2 regions of the Faecalibacterium taiwanense genome follow, and region 2 is predicted to be linked to the other one. Evidence: riboswitches for the same ligand, from Rfam matches in the RefSeq annotation. Region 2 holds a riboswitch; the other holds the start of a gene.
The links. Region 2 has a riboswitch for FMN ahead of PXT33_RS08355 (ECF transporter S component). Riboswitches for the same ligand answer to the same signal wherever they lie in the genome.
Positions count from the first base shown of each region.

Region 1 (7,995 bases), 1.1 Mb from region 2:
ACCCGGAAGGGATACAAAGTGGAGAGCAGCACGCCGGTGGATATGTTCCCTCACAGTGAGCATATCGAGACGGTATGCGCATTGTCCAAACTGGATATCCACCAGAAGATCACGGTAGACCTGAAGATGGATGAGTTGGACGTGACTGCTGCAGAGACCAAGGCTACTTATGAAGAGATCCGGGAGTACGTCAAGGAACACACCGGTCTGAACGTGAGCGACCTCTATATTGCACAGGTCAAGCAGAAATGCGGCATCAAGGAGCGGCAGAACTACAACAAGCCTAAGGCTGAGAACCCCAAGCGGCTCAAGTGCCCGGCGGAGAAGGAAAGAGCCATCCGGGAGGCGCTGAAGTATTTTAAGATGATTTGAAATAAAAAAATAGACGGATGTCTGTCAACTGGCAGACATCCGTCCGTTTTTATGATAATCTGTTATGATCGCAGTTCCTCAAGCAATGCCGTGCATCCTTCCAGTATATCCTGCCATGTGGCTTCAAAATCTCCCGTGAACCATGGGTCTGCCACTTCACGGGGATGATCTGTATGCGCCATCAGCAGCGAGACTTTATGCTGTGGGTCTCCGCCGACAAGCCGCAGGATGTCGCACAGATTACTTTCGTCCATGCCAATCAGATGATCATACCGTGCATAATCCAGCCGGGTCATCTGCCGGGCGGTCTTGCCGTTGCAGTCGATGCCATGTTCTGCCAGCTTCTGCCGTGCAGGAGGATAGACCGGATTTCCGATTTCCCATGCACTGGTGGCGGCTGATGCGATTTCAAATTGCTCGGATAGTCCTGCCTTGGACGTAAGGTCTTTCATCACATACTCCGCCATCGGGCTTCGGCAGATATTTCCGAGACAAATAAATAAGATCCTGGTCATGCCGGGTCGTTCTCCTTTTGGCTTACAAAAGCATAGCCGCCGTGGGTAGTGCGGATAAAGCTGCCGCAGCCGGCCAGCTTCTTTCGCAGATTGGAAACGGTATTTGCCACGACCTTTAAGGTGTCGTCACAGTTTTGTCCCCACACAGCACGGAAAAGCTCTTCTTTTGAGAAGATTTGTCCTTCGTGGGAGGCAAGCATCAGCAGCAAATCGAACTCCAGTCGTGTAAGGGAGACTTTTCTGCCGTTGCACGACACTTCGTGGGTCATTCCGTCCAGTGTAAGCCCCGGAAGAACCAACTTCTCCCATGAATCAATGGATATTTGCTCTGCCTCGATGTGCTCTCGTTCCAGAAGCATCCGGATCTTCTGCTCCAATTCCGGGTCAGGCTGTCGGGTCTTTATAACGATCATGGCAAACTCCTGCGTGTATTTTACTCTGCGGCGGTATCCATTTCCCGGAGCAGGTTTACCATCTCGATGGCACTGACTGCACAGTCATAGCCTTTATTACCTGCTTTGGTGCCTGCCCGCTCGATGGCCTGTTCGATGTTTTCGGTGGTCAGAACACCAAAGAGGACGGGAACCCCGCTTTCCAGCGAGACCGTGGCAATGCCTTTGGAAACCTCATTGCACACATAGTCGTAATGGCTGGTAGAACCGCGAATCACGGCACCAAGGCAGATCACAGCATCATACTTTCCGCTTTTTGCCATTTTAGAGGCAACCAGTGGGATCTCAAAAGCACCCGGAACCCATGCAACATGAATATCAGCGTCCTGCACATCGTGCCGGAGCAGACCATCCATTGCTCCGCTCAGAAGTTTGGATGTGATAAATTCGTTGAATCGGGCAGCTACGATACCGACCTTGATATTCTGAGAAACCAGCTTGCCTTCAAATGTTTTCATTTTTAAATACCTCTTTCGTTGTTAATATTCCAGAAGATGCCCCATCCGTGCCTGCTTCGTTTTCAGGTAAAATAGGTCATACGGGGTCGCCGTCATCTGAATGGGTACGCGCTCGGAGATCTCCAGCCCAAACTCGGAGAGCTGATATACTTTGTCCGGGTTATTGGTAAGCAGGCGCAGGCTTTTTACGCCAAGTTCCCGGAGGATCTGTGCGCCGAGATAATACTCCCGTTCATCTCCATGGAACCCCAGAGCGAGATTGGCTTCCAGCGTATCCATGCCCTGCTCCTGAAGTTCATAGGCACGCAGCTTGTTGATCAGACCGATGCCCCGGCCTTCCTGCCGCATATAGAGCAGGATACCCCGGTCTTCTTTTTCGATCTGCGTCATGGCAGCGGCCAGCTGCTGGCCGCAGTCACAACGCAAAGAGCCAAATGTATCTCCTGTCAGGCATTCCGAGTGGACGCGGCACAGAATATCCTTTCCATCGCCAATGTCACCTTTTACCAGTGCAATGTGATGCTCTCCGTTCAGGCGGCTCACAAAACCATAAGCTCTGAAGGTGCCATACTTGGTGGGCAGGTTCACTGCCGTCACCTGATCGACCAGTTTATCGTGACACTTGCGGTACTCCTGTAAATCACGGATGGTGATGAATTTGATCTGGAAACGCTCTGCCAGCTTTGCCAGTTCAGCGGTGCGCATCATCGTGCCATCCTCCCGCATGATCTCGCAGCACAGGCCGCATTCTTTCAGCCCTGCCAGACGGCACAGGTCAACGGTTGCTTCCGTGTGACCGTTGCGCTCCAACACACCGTTCTTTTTTGCCAGAAGGGGGAACATATGGCCCGGTCTGCGGAAATCTTCTGCTTTTGCGTGATCGTCCACACAAGCCATCGCCGTAATGGAACGCTCTGCGGCAGAAATGCCCGTAGAAGTAGAAACGTGGTCGATGGACACCGTAAATGCCGTTTCATGGTTGTCGGTGTTATGCTGCACCATCTGCGGAAATTGCAGCTTCTGGACGAAAGCCTCGGACATCGGCATACAGATCAGACCTTTGCCGTGGGTCGCCATAAAGTTGACGTTCTCGGTGGTGGCAAATTCGGCAGCACAGATGAAGTCCCCCTCGTTTTCACGGTCGGGGTCATCCGTTACCAGAATGATTTTTCCTTGCTTCAGGTCTTGCAAAGCTTCGGGAATGGTATTGAAGTTCATCGTAAACTCTCCTTAAAAGCCGCAGCGCAGCAGCATTTCTTTTGTGAGCGTGTTTTGCTTCGGTGTTTCTGATGGAAGCAGCCTCTCGATATATTTTCCAACAACATCGGTTTCCAAATTGACAAAATCCCCTTTGTGCCGTTGGTTCAGGTTCGTCTGACGGACGGTGTGCGGTATCGTGGACACGGAAAAGCCCGTAGGTTCCACCGCAGCCACGGTCAGGCTGATACCGTCTATTGTGATAGAGCCTTTTTCAACGACATAGCGAAGGATCGCAGAATCTGCATGAATGGTGTACCAGATAGCCGTATCGTCTTTTCGGATATTAGCAATGCGTCCGACGCCATCCACATGGCCTGCTACGATGTGTCCGCCAAAACGTCCGTTGGCCGGCATGGCACGTTCCAAATTGACAGCACTTCCAACGGTGAGCTGTGCAAGTGCAGAGCGGTTCAAGGTCTCGTGCATGACATCCGCAGCAAAGCTATCCGGGAAGAGCTGCCTGACGGTCAGGCAGATGCCGTTGACGGCGATGCTGTCGCCGATCCTGGTTCCTTCCAGAACCGTTTTTGCACGAACAGTCAGTACGGCGGAATGCTGTCCCCGATTGATGGATTTTATTGTTCCGACTTCTTCCACGATTCCGGTAAACACGGGTAATCCACCTCACTTTCGATCAGGAAATCTTTGCCAAGCTGTTCCAATCGGCTGTTCTTCAGGCGGAATGCAGCATCCGGAAGCGGGACACCTGCACCCTCAATGGGTGCTTTGGCATCCCTTCCTCCGAACAGCTTCGGGGCAATGTAAGCCTGTACCTGCTGCACGATGCCGCTTTCCAGTGCAGACCAGTTCAAGGTTCCGCCGCCTTCCAGCAGAATGCTGTCGATCTGCTCCTGCCCCAGCTGTTCCATCAGTTGCAGAAGATTCACATGACCGCAATGCGCTTCCAGACAAAGGACCCGGCACCCGGCCTGTTGATATGCCGCCTGCTTCTCCGGGTCGCCGCAGCAGGTCGCAAGAATGGTCGGAACCTGTTTGGCGGTCATGACCACCTGGGATTGCAGCGGTGTCCGCAAATGTGTATCACAGATGATCCGGACGGGATCACGGCCACCCTCTATCCGGCAGGTCAGCAGCGGGTCATCTGCTAGGATGGTTCCGACTCCCACCATAATGCCGCGGAATCGGTGTCGCTGCCGTTGAACATGATTCCGGGCAATTTCCCCGGTGATCCATTTGGAAGCGCCTGTGTATGTGGCGATTTTTCCGTCCATCGTCATGGCGTATTTCATGGAAACGAAGGGGCGTTTTGTGGTGATATAGTGGAAGAACACCTTGTTCAGCGCATCGCATTCCTCTTGCAGAACATTTTCGGTCACATCTATGCCGTGTGCGCGCAGGATTGCAATTCCTTTTCCAGCCACCAGCGGATTCGGGTCAGCAGAACCCACGACCACCCGGTGAATGCCCGCGTCCAGAATCGCATCCACGCAGGGCGGCTGCTTTCCGTAATGGCAGCACGGCTCCAATGTCACATACAGGGTCGCTCCCTGCGGATCTTCGGTGCAGGATGCCAGCGCATTGCGCTCCGCATGAGCCTGACCGTATCTCTGGTGCCAGCCCTGTCCGATGATCCTGCCCTCTTTTACGACCACGGCACCCACCATCGGGTTGGGAGATGTCCATCCGCAACCCTTTTTGCAAGCTGCAAAGCCAGACGCATATACTCTTTGTCGTTCATCGTGTCGCCTCCAAAAGAAAAAGCCCTGAACAAAAACGTTCAGGGCAAGCCGAAAAGACACAAGGAACCCTTATGCAAAAAAGAAAGCTCCAGAATGCAAACGCATCCCAGAGCAGCCTCCACAAGCGCAGAACCGTGCGGGCTCTGCGCTTGGTATCTTCTTTCATCCAGACTGTACTGTCGGCTTCGGAGTTTCACCGAATCATGCCTTACGGCTCGTGGGCTGTACCACCGGTAGGGAATCGCACCCTGCCCTGAAGATTTCTGATTCAATTACAGCGGCATTATAGCACGGCTCCTTTCGGATTGCAAGGGCATTCTGCAAACCGGGACGAAACCGGGATGAAGCGAATCGCTACAACAATAAAATCACATCGTCCGTAGGACAATGTGAACGGAGAATCCAAAGGGGCGCGGGTCGCCAGTGGCAACCTCAAAATGCGTTGCATTTTGAAGCGCTTGACCGAGCCGACAGGCGAGAGCAGCGCCCTTTGGCACACGACTTTGCTTGCAAAGTCTATTCCGAACAAGACGGTACGAACGGGAGGTGCTGGAAATGGCAGCAGAAAAGATCAAGGTCTACACATGAAGGTAGATACCACTGCCATTGAGCAGGAGATCGCCGCCTATGAGAAGCAGCTGCGGCAGCACTACTCCACAAAATCCCGGCTTATGGAGGAGATCGACAGCCTTGACCCGGACGACCGGCACTTTATCGCCCGAAAATCTGACCTTGACGACCGCCTTTATAAGATGTACGATAAAATCGAAGAGGTGGAAAATGAACTGATGGATGCCCGGGCAAAGAAGCAGACCATTGAAGCCGACAAAATCACAGGCGACAACATCTATAAGATCCTGATTTGCTTCGACAAGCTTTATGCCACCATGACCGAGGCGGAACGCCGCAGACTGGTGGAGATTTTGATTGATGAGGTGCAGATCTACCCGGAACGCCAGCCTAACGGACAGTGGCTGAAGTCCGTCCGGTTCAAGCTGCCTATCATCGACCATGACCTTGAATTGAGTTTGGACAATCAGGATCGTGTCGAGGTCGTGTGTTCGATGGTTAGAGTCAAAAAGCATTGATCTAATGTGAAGTAGGGTGAACCGTTTTATGGATTCTGTTACACAGCGTATAAAAATGATCCGGCAATATGAAGGAAAATAAGTAGGCCTGTGCGGTCTGGTGAAAAATAACAACACAAATAGCACAGAGAAAAGGAGCATCCCATGAACGCAAATATCAATTATGATGAGATCCCGGATACCAGTGCCGTGCAGGAGGACCTGCTTGCGGCGCTGAGCAGCCAGCATGTGACCGTGCACACGAATGAGGAGCCGGACTTCGACTACATGGAAAACGGGGATGTGGCTTTTGTGGTCAAGAATCCGCACAGCGAAGAGGATCTGCTCATTGAACTGGGCGGCGAGTTCTCGCTCTTCTTCGGCCTGTGGCATGGGCAGTACAAGGCCGTGGAGTATGACTACGACCGCATGAAGAAGGACATTGCAGCCATTCTGGCGGGCAATGCCGGTGCGCTGAGCCTGTATACCGACGGCAGGTGGCAGGGCAGCGCTCTCTGCCCGGAGAAGGTGTCTGCCGATGCCGACATGGAAAAGCTGCTGGAACGCTGCTGGCAAAAGCAGGAGCCGAAGGAAAAACTGCTGGCACAGGGCGGCAGGGTGGAACTGCTTTATTGGGACCCGGCGGAAAATAAGAGCTTTATGATTCCGGCAAAGAACTGAATTATAACAAAAAGGACACACCACAACGGTGTGTCCTTTTTGTTATACGATATGAAGCTTAGATCTTCTCGATGGTGATGCTCCAATCAGCGGTCATGGCCTCGTCCGGCTCCAGCACTTCGTGCTTGCCTTCCTCATTGACGCTGTTGGCCCAACCATTCCACGGCTCCATGCACACAAAGCTCTCGGCATCCTGCTGCCACAGCACGGCGTGGTCGAAGCTGTCGTCGGCATCCACAGTCACCTTGTGGCCGCTGCCGCTGTCGGTGAGGGTCATGGGGAACTGCACGCCGGTCAGCAGGCGCACGCTGTTGTCAGCACCTTCCTTGCGGGTGAGGGTGATCTTTTCCGGGGCAGCGGGCTGCTCGCCCTTGGCGCTCTCGGAACAGGTGGCGCACTTGATATCGAAGTCCACATTCTCCAGCTTGGAAGCCTTGAAGTAGGGGTGGAAGCCGAAGCTGAAGGGCATGTTGGTGTCGCCCTCGTTGATCACGGTCATGTTGATGGCGGCAGTGTTGCCCTCGAGGTTATAGTTCATCAGCACGGTGAAATCGAAGGGATAGAGGAACTTGGTCAGCGGGGTGGACTCCAAAATCAGGGTCACGCCGTCCGGGCCGACGCTTTCCACATCCCATGCGCACAGGTCGGCAAAGCCGTGGTTCTCCATGGGGTATGCCTTGCCGTCAAAGATGTGCACGCCGTTATCCGGCAGGCCGCAGTTGGGGAACAGCACCGGCACGCCGAAGCGGGGGCGGTTGCACTCGGAAAAATTGTGGTGGCGGGTCCAGATGTACTCCTCGCCGTTCAGGGAGAAGCCGGTGATCATGCCGCCGCGCTCCGGGGTGATGACCAGCTCGGTCTTTGCCTCAGCATCGGTGATAACGTACTGCTCATAGCAGGCACCGTTTTCGGTGACATAACGGGTGGTGATCTGATTCATAGTTCAGTCCTCCTTATGTTTCTGGTTCTGTGCCAGTTTTTCAAAATAATAATCAATGCCATAGCGAATGAGATATTTTATGACCCTTGCAATAACGGCCACGATAGCGGCAAAAATGCCGCCGTAAAGCAGAAACGCATAGATCATCATGCGAGTGGTCATAGCCATAAAAACACTTCCCTTCCGTTTTCATGCACAAAGAGGCTGCCGTACAGCCAAAGTGCCATACAGCAGCCTCGAAACGATTACAGAACGACGCCGTCCTTGAAGATGGAGATCTCGCGGAAGCCGTGCTTCTCGGCCTTGGTCTGCTCACCGCTTGCAACGCGGATGACCAGATCCAGCAGATCCTTTGCAGCCTCGTCGATGGTCTTTTCGCCATCGGCGATCACGCCGGTGTTGAAGTCGATCCAGCCGGATTTCTTCTGGGCCAGCGGGGTGTTGGTGGAGATCTTCAGGGTGGGAGCCGGGGCCGAGAACGGAGTGCCGCGGCCGGTGGAGAACAGGATCAGGTGTGCGCCTGCGGCGGTCATGGCCGTGGCAGAAACCA
Region 1 covers NZ_CP155552.1:595,864-603,858, forward strand. Annotated here, with positions in the region: gene rlmD (23S rRNA (uracil(1939)-C(5))-methyltransferase RlmD) at 1-372, shown strand, start outside; gene PXT33_RS02785 (low molecular weight protein-tyrosine-phosphatase) at 435-887, opposite strand; gene PXT33_RS02790 (response regulator transcription factor) at 884-1,300, opposite strand; gene ribE (6,7-dimethyl-8-ribityllumazine synthase) at 1,321-1,797, opposite strand; gene PXT33_RS02800 (bifunctional 3,4-dihydroxy-2-butanone-4-phosphate synthase/GTP cyclohydrolase II) at 1,819-3,015, opposite strand; gene PXT33_RS02805 (riboflavin synthase) at 3,028-3,669, opposite strand; partial or broken gene ribD (bifunctional diaminohydroxyphosphoribosylaminopyrimidine deaminase/5-amino-6-(5-phosphoribosylamino)uracil reductase RibD) at 3,633-4,756, opposite strand; FMN riboswitch at 4,908-5,022, opposite strand; gene PXT33_RS02815 (resolvase) at 5,342-5,845, shown strand; gene PXT33_RS02820 (hypothetical protein) at 5,990-6,505, shown strand; gene PXT33_RS02825 (aldose epimerase) at 6,564-7,445, opposite strand; gene PXT33_RS02830 (hypothetical protein) at 7,449-7,613, opposite strand; gene PXT33_RS02835 (UxaA family hydrolase) at 7,691-7,995, opposite strand, start outside.
Region 1: another riboswitch for FMN. It lies ahead of ribD (bifunctional diaminohydroxyphosphoribosylaminopyrimidine deaminase/5-amino-6-(5-phosphoribosylamino)uracil reductase RibD); the one in region 2 lies ahead of PXT33_RS08355 (ECF transporter S component).

Region 2 (7,995 bases):
TCGGCGCAGGTGCTGCTCATCCGCATCGTATCCGGCCTTGGCACCACCGCCATTGCTGCCAACAGTCTGGGCGTGAGCGCCGAAAGCCTGTGCTACATGGCAGGCTATGGCATTCAGGATGCATCCCTTGCACTGGTGGGGCAGGCCGTGGGCGCAAACCGTCGGGATATGGCAAAAAACTTTGCCTGGCTGTGCACCGGCATGGGCATAGGCATCATGGCGCTGACCGGTGTTGGCATGTACATTTTTGCGCCAAACCTGATGGGTATTTTCACCGCAGATGCGGCAGTTATTGCGCTGGGCGCACAGGTGCTGCGCATTGAAGCACTGGCCGAACCGATGTTCGGTGCCAGTATCGTTGCCAGCGGTGCCATGCAGGGTGCCGGAGACAGCACGGGATGCTTTGTGCTGAACCTTGTCAGCATGTGGGGCATCCGGCTCACGCTGGCTTCCCTGCTGGCTCCGCATTTTGGGCTGGTGGGCGTATGGATGGCCATGAGCTTTGAGCTGACCATGCGCGGTGTGCTGTTCCTTGTGCGGCTGGTACGCGGCAGATGGCTGGACAAAGGGGCATTAGCCTGATCGACCGCTGGCGGATATATTTTCCTCTGAATAACAGCTCCCCGGCCGGGAACCGCACTGCGGGACCTGACCGGGGAGTTTTGCTGTGGTTATACGATTTGAGAAGAAGAAAAAATGGAGAACAAGTTACTTTCTGCCGTGCAGGATGGGAGACAGCGGCTTGTAGATCAGCATACACAGCACTGCATCCAGCAGGCCTTTGACCAGCGTGAAGGGCATATTGAAGATGACAAGGCACTTGATGAGGCTGTCTGCAGAAGGCAGGATGGCCTGATACATGCCGAGGATGGCTTCCAGCGGCATGTGGTAGAACTGTACATAGGCCGGATAGGTGATGAAGTAGTTGGACGGTACGCTGAACACAGCCATGGCTGCAGCGCCTGCAATAGCACCAATGATGGCGGTCTTGCGGCTCTTGTGGTGCTTATAGATAACGCCTGCCACAGCGGAGAAAACCGCACCCAGCATGAAGTTGCACAGCTCGCCCACGCATGCAGTGGAAGTGCCCTTGATAACGATGTGCAGCAGGTTCTTCATAAAGCTGATGACCACACCGTACACCGGGCCGAGAGCAAAGGCACCCAGCAGAGCCGGCAGGTCAGAAAAGTCCATCTTGACGAAGGACGGAATGAGCATCGGAATGGGAAACTCAATGAACATCAGGATAAAGGCCACCGCGCTGAGCATGGCGGCAACAGTAAGATTGTGAGTCGTGCTTTTTTTCATGGTAATGATCCTTCCCGGGGTAAGATGCCCCTTACAAAAATTGTTCCGAAAGCTCTTTTCGTATCTTGTTTTTTGGAACGGGAAGGACAAATAGAAAAGCGCCCTGCTGCAACAAAAACACTGCAACAGGGCGCGTAGACAACGATTTGCCTGCCGTTTCTTGCATCCGGACTATACCGTTGGTCCCGGAGTTGCACCGGGTCAGCACCCTTGCGGGTGGTCGCGGACTTTACCGCCAGTGGGGAATCTCACCCCGCCCTGAAACGAACTTTCTGGCACAAAGTATAGCGTGGCAGGCCCAGCTTGTCAAGAGGGCATCTTAAAATTTGTGCAAAAAATGTCAAAGTAACTCTTTCAAGCGCCCTTCTCTGTAAGCTCTTGCCCGGGTGGGTGCGGTATGGTATCATAGATGGGTCGTATAAAATTCAGGAGGTTATCATGATCTTTTCTATTCGTGATCTTTCGTTTGAGCTTGGCTCTGTACTGCTGGAGGGCTGGTTTGCACTGGCTGCGCGCGCAGGGTGCGCACTGCTCATTCTGCTTGCCGCATGGCTGGTACGCCGCTGGCTGAGCAAAAGGGGCATTCCGGCATTGCTGGCCCGCAAGTGGCACTTTAACGGCACTCCCATCCTGCTGCGCAGCTTTGCGGTACCCATCCAGCGCATGTGCACTGCGGTTGGCGTATATCTGGCGGCAGCTTCCCTGCCCTGGGCCATTCCCGGCATTGCCAAGCTGCTGTTGGTCTGCTTCCGCCTTGTCATGACCCTGCTGGTCTGCGAAGGCCTGTATGCGGCATCGGATCTGGCCGACCTGCTGCTGGCTTCCTGCAGCCCGGAGATCCGCTCCAACAAAACACTCTGCTCTTTGCTGGACACCGCCTACAAGGTGCTGGTGATCGTGCTGTGCGTGGCAGCGTTGGCACAAGAAGTGGGCTTTCCCATCGGCAGCATTGTCGCCGGTGCCGGTCTGGTTGGTCTGACCATCTCGCTGGCCGCACAGGAAAGCGCCAGCAACCTGTTTTCCGGCATCGTGATTCTGCTGGACAAGCCCTTCTCGGTGGGCGACTGGATCACTGTGGGCGATGTGGAAGGCGAAGTGATCGACATCAACTTCCGTTCCACCCGCATCCGCTCGCTGGATAAAACCATCAATGTGGTGACGAACAGTAAGATCTGCTCTTCCACCGTGCAGAACGCCGCCCTGCGCACCATGCGGCCCTACAAGTTCAATCTGGGTGTCACCTATGGCACCACCCGCCCGAAGCTGGAACAGCTGATGAAAGACTTGCAGACCATGCTGGACGCAAGCCCTTACACCAACAAGGGTACCAACATCGTACAGCTTGCAAACTTTGGCGATTCCAGCATCAACATTCTGGTCTCCGCCTACCTGCTGACCAACGCCTACGCGGAATTTTTGCAGATGCAGAACGACCTGAACCTGAACATTATGGACATCATGCAGGCCGACGGTGTGGATTTTGCGTTCCCCTCCACCAGCGTGTATATCGAAAAGAACTGAGCAAACCTGTAATGGGGCTGTTGCAAAATAGCGCTAACGAAAAGCGGAAAGCAAAAATCTCATCTTTTTCCCTCAAAAAGAGTAGAATTTTTCGGAACTGAAAATGCAAAAAGCTGAGCACCTGCTTTTTCACAGATGCTCAGCTTTTCTATACTCATTTTTTGAAATCTGCCTTTGAGACCTCAACATTCTGCCCGTTTTGTACGGTGAATGCGGCGGCTATTTTCAATCAGTCAGCTCAAGACTGGCAGGCAGTGATCAGGCTCATCTTGTAGACCTCGTCGGCGTTGCAGCCACGGGACAGGTCGTTGATGGGAGCGTTCAGACCCTGCAGGATGGGGCCGTAAGCTGCATAACCACCCAGACGCTGAGCAATCTTATAGCCGATGTTGCCGGCCTCGATGCAGGGGAAGATGAAGGTGTTGGCCTGACCAGCCACCTTGCTGCCCTTGCACTTGACCTGTGCAACTTCGGGAGCAACGGCAGCGTCAAACTGCAGCTCACCGTCCACAGCCAACTCGGGATCCATTTCCTGAGCCTTGATCACAGCGTCATGGCTCAAAGCAACGGTGCCGCCCTTGCCGGAGCCCTTGGTGGAGAAGCTCAGCACAGCAACCTTCGGATCGATGCCGAACAACTTTGCGGTCTTAGCGGTCTCAATAGCAACCTCAGCAAGCTTTGCAGAAGCGGCGATCTTGACCTCGCCGGTAGCCTTATCAATGGTATCGGTATAGTCGATGTTAACAGCACAGTCGCCCATGGCAATGCGCTTCAGGCCCTCTTCACCGCAGTCACGGTCCAGAATGAAGCAGGAGCTGACCAGATGTGCGCCCTTCTTGGTCTTGACCAGCTGCAGAGCGGGACGAATGGTGTCGGCAGTGGAGTAAGTAGCGCCGCCCAGCAGGCAATCAGCCTTGCCCATCTTCACCAGCATGGTGCCGAAGTAGTTGGACTTCTTCAGCAGAGCGGTGCACTCCTCAGCGGTCTGCTTGCCCTTGCGCAGCTCCACCATGGTGTTGACCATCTCATCGAAACCGGCATAGTTCTCGGGGTCGATGATCTCGGCAGCGGAAATATCAAAGTTACCGGCGGCAGCAGCAGCCTTGCACTCAGCCTCGTTGCCCACCATGACGACCTTCAGCACGCCCTCGGCCAGCAGCTTTGCAGCGGCCTCCAGAATGCGGGGATCATTGCCCTCGGTGAAAACGATCGTCTTAGGATTTGCCTTCAGCTGTGCTACCAGCGGTGCAAACATATCAGCCATTGTGATTACCTCCGAATTTACTTTCCAATATTCACATCCAGATATCTGTTGGACACAAGGATGCCTTTCTCTTTTATTCTAGCACATACGGCAAAAAGTTCAAGACAAAATTGGCTTTTTGTGCTACAATTTTTGCCTCACGCATCATCGTTATTTTCCTGCCAAAGTAGTAAAACACGCCCTGCGTATTCCTTCACAATTTCCCGTAATCCACCTTCCACAAATTTCAATTTTAAGCTATGCACTTTTCATCCACGATTTTTCTTTTTTAAAATGCAGAAAGCTCCAGTCAGTTCATATATTTTTTGCGTTAAAACGCAAAAAAGAGCCGTCCTCCCGATTCTTCGAGAGAACAGCTCCATAGTATTGGCTTTATAAATATCAGATAGAAATGGTGTTACACACGTCGATCAGCACCGGGTCAAGCGTCTTAGTCATTTCAAGAGCTTCATCCACAGGGTAATCCACCAGCTTTTCGCCCTTCATGCCGACGATGCGGTTATACTTACCCTGCTCCAGCAGGCACACGGCATGGTAGCCCATTGCAGAAGCGTTCACACGGTCACGCAGAGTGGGAGAACCACCGCGCTGGACATGACCCAGAATGGTGGCGCGGGAGTCGATGCCGGTGCGTGCCTGAATCTCGTTTGCGATTTCCTGTGCATGGCCGACACCCTCGGCAACAATAATAATGAAGTGACGCTTGCCGGTCTTCTGAGTCTCAGCGATCTTATCCAGAATATCACGCTGCATGTCAAATTCCTTCTCCGGCAGTAGAACAGCCATAGCGCCGGAAGCAATTGCAACATTCAAAGCAATATAACCGGCGTTGCGGCCCATGACCTCGACCACACTGCAGCGGTCGTGGCTCTGGGTGGTATCGCGCAGCTTGTCGATCATCTCCAGCGCGGTGTTCATGGCGGTATCGTAGCCAATGGTGTAATCGGTGCAGGAAATATCGTTGTCAATCGTGCCGGGCAGACCGATCATCGGAATGCCGCGGTGGGCCAGCTCACGAGCGCCGCGGTAAGAACCGTCGCCGCCAATGACCACCAGCGCATCAATGCCCAGTTCGCGGCACTTCTCTGCACCCTTGTCCTGACCTTCCTTGGTCTTGAATTCCAGACAGCGGGCGGTATACAGAATGGTACCGCCTGCAGAGATGATGTTCGACACACTGCGCAGGTTCATCTCAAAGCATTCGCCGTTCAGCAGGCCATTGTAGCCACGCTGAATGCCGATCATGCGGTAACCCTTATGCAGGCCGGTACGGACTACGGCGCGCACGGCAGCGTTCATGCCAGGAGCATCACCACCGCTCGTCAATACGCCAATCGTTTTGATCTGCTTTTCCATACGAGAGTTTCCCTCCAATTTGTTTCTTCATTTACCCAATGGTATCACAGCGCTCTCCGTTTTAACGCTGTCCAAAGCACTTCATTTGCCTTGAATCATTATAACACAAACGCCTTATTTTGGAAACAGCCATCCCGCCGGATTTGCGTTAAGATTCGTGCACGGAAATGTCATTTTGTTGCAATGTTGTCCGTTCCGACCAGCCTTTCCAGCTCTTTGAACAGCAGCGGATGGCCGGATGCGTACAGATGGCGCGGCACACGCAGATACTGCTTGGTATCGGTCAGATACAGGAGCACCGGCATGTCCCCATCAAAAATGCCAAGCAGATTGACCACCTTTGCATATTCCCTGCTGCTGCGGGAAGGCACACGGATATACAGCTTCTTTGCTGCCGTTTTCATCGGGTCCGGCCTGCCGTTATCCAGTCGGGCCGGATCGTAATTTTCGATCGGGACGATGCTCTCTGCCAGCAGCTTGGAAGCTTCATCCTCCCGTACCGACAGTCTGCCATCGATCACGACGACTGCATTTTCGTGCAGTGAATCCCGGAAAGCATCCAGCACCTTTGGGAATACGATCACTTCCATGGTGCCGGTCAGATCTTCTACGCTGGTAAAAGCCATCATGCTGTTGGACTTTGTGGTCATCATGCGGCTTTTTACCACCGCGCACACAATGCGCACTTTTTCTCCATCCTTCACATGGGCATCTTCCCCTGTAAGATCCTTGATGGTGTGGGATGCAATGCGTGCCGATTGTTCCCGGTAAGCATCCAGCGGATGACCGGACAGATACAGGCCGCTGACTTCCTTTTCCTGCTGGAGCAGTTCCTTATGGCTGTATTCCGGCAGCTGCTTTATTTCATAGTTATCCTCGGAAGCACCGCTCTGTGCTTCCCCGCTCATCACCGAGAACAGATCCAGCTGTCCATCCAGATTGCGCCGAGAGTCGGTCTCAATGCTCTTCAGAATGCCCTCTACGGCCTCCACATGGCTGTGGCGGTTGTTGCCCAGATGATCGAATGCGCCGGCCTTGATGAGGCACTCCACTGCCCGGCGGTTCAGTTCATTGCCATGCATCCGCTTGCAGAAATCGTACAGGCTGGTGTAAGGCTTCTTCTGCCGCCCCTTCACCACATTCTCGATCAGGTTGCGGCCCACATTTTTGACCGCATTCAGGCCAAAGCGGATCTGACCGCTTCCATCCGCCGTGAAGCCGCCGTTGGAAACATTCACATCCGGCGGCAGCACCTTGATGCCAAGGCGGGCACACTCGCCGGAATATTCAATGACCTTATCCGTGTTATCCAGCACACTGGTCAGCAAAGCCGCCATGAACTCACTGGGATAATGGCACTTGAGGTAGGCCGTCTGGAATGCCACATAGGCATAGCAGGCCGCATGGCTCTTATTGAACGCATATGAAGCGAAACTGGACATTTCATCGTAGATCTCATTGGCCACTTTCTCAGAGATGCCGTTTGCCACACAGCCGGGACATTCGTTGCCGGGATCGGTGCAGCCGTACACAAAGTGCTCCCGCTCGGCCTCCATGACGGCATGTTTCTTTTTGCTCATGGCACGGCGGACATTGTCTGCCTGACCAAAAGAAAAACCTGCCAGCTCCCGGAAGATCTGCATGACCTGCTCCTGATAGACGATGCAGCCATTGGTCACATCCAGAATGTGGGCCAGCTGTGGGGTCTTATAGCTGATTTTGTCCGGCTCGTGGCGGTTGCGCAGGTAGGTGGGGATCGAATCCATGGGGCCGGGACGGTACAGGCTGATCAGAGCGATAATGTCTTCTAGGTTCTGCGGCTGCAGGCCCACAAGCACCTGCTTCATGCCGGAAGATTCCAGCTGGAACACACCCTCGGTGTCTCCCTGCCCCAGCATCCTGTAGGTGTCCGGGTCGTCGTAATCCAGCTTCTGGATGGAGAACTCCGGGTGGTGCTTCTGCACAGCAGTTTCCGCGTCATGAATGACGGTCAGCGTGCGCAGGCCCAGAAAGTCCATCTTCAAAAGGCCAAGTTCTTCGATCTCGGTCATGTTGAACTGGGTCACAGGCAGGCCGTCGTTGGTGGCCAGCGGCAGATAGTAGTCCGTAGGCTCCGGGGTAATGACGACACCCGCCGCATGGGTGGAAGCATGGCGGGGCATGCCCTCCACCTTCAAGGCCGTGTCGATCAGCTCTGTGACCTGCGGGTCGGTATCGTACATCCGCTTAAGTTCCGGCGATACCTCCAACGCACGCTTCAGCGTCATTTTCAGCTCCATGGGCACCTGCTTTGCCACAACATCTACCTGCTGATACGGAATGCCCATCACGCGGCCCACATCGCGGATGGCGTTGCGGGCGGCCATGGTGCCAAAGGTGACGATTTGAGCCACATGGTCTGCACCATATTTCCGGTTGACGTAATCGATCACTTCCTGACGGCGCTCGTAGCAGAAGTCCACATCAAAATCTGGCATACTGACGCGCTCCGGGTTCAGGAAGCGCTCAAAGATCAGGTTATAACGGATGGGGTCGATATCCGTGAT
Region 2 covers NZ_CP155552.1:1,667,501-1,675,495, forward strand. Annotated here, with positions in the region: gene PXT33_RS08350 (MATE family efflux transporter) at 1-582, shown strand, start outside; gene PXT33_RS08355 (ECF transporter S component) at 709-1,308, opposite strand; FMN riboswitch at 1,459-1,578, opposite strand; gene PXT33_RS08360 (mechanosensitive ion channel family protein) at 1,747-2,829, shown strand; gene pta (phosphate acetyltransferase) at 3,068-4,093, opposite strand; gene pfkA (6-phosphofructokinase) at 4,475-5,449, opposite strand; gene PXT33_RS08375 (DNA polymerase III subunit alpha) at 5,620-7,995, opposite strand, start outside.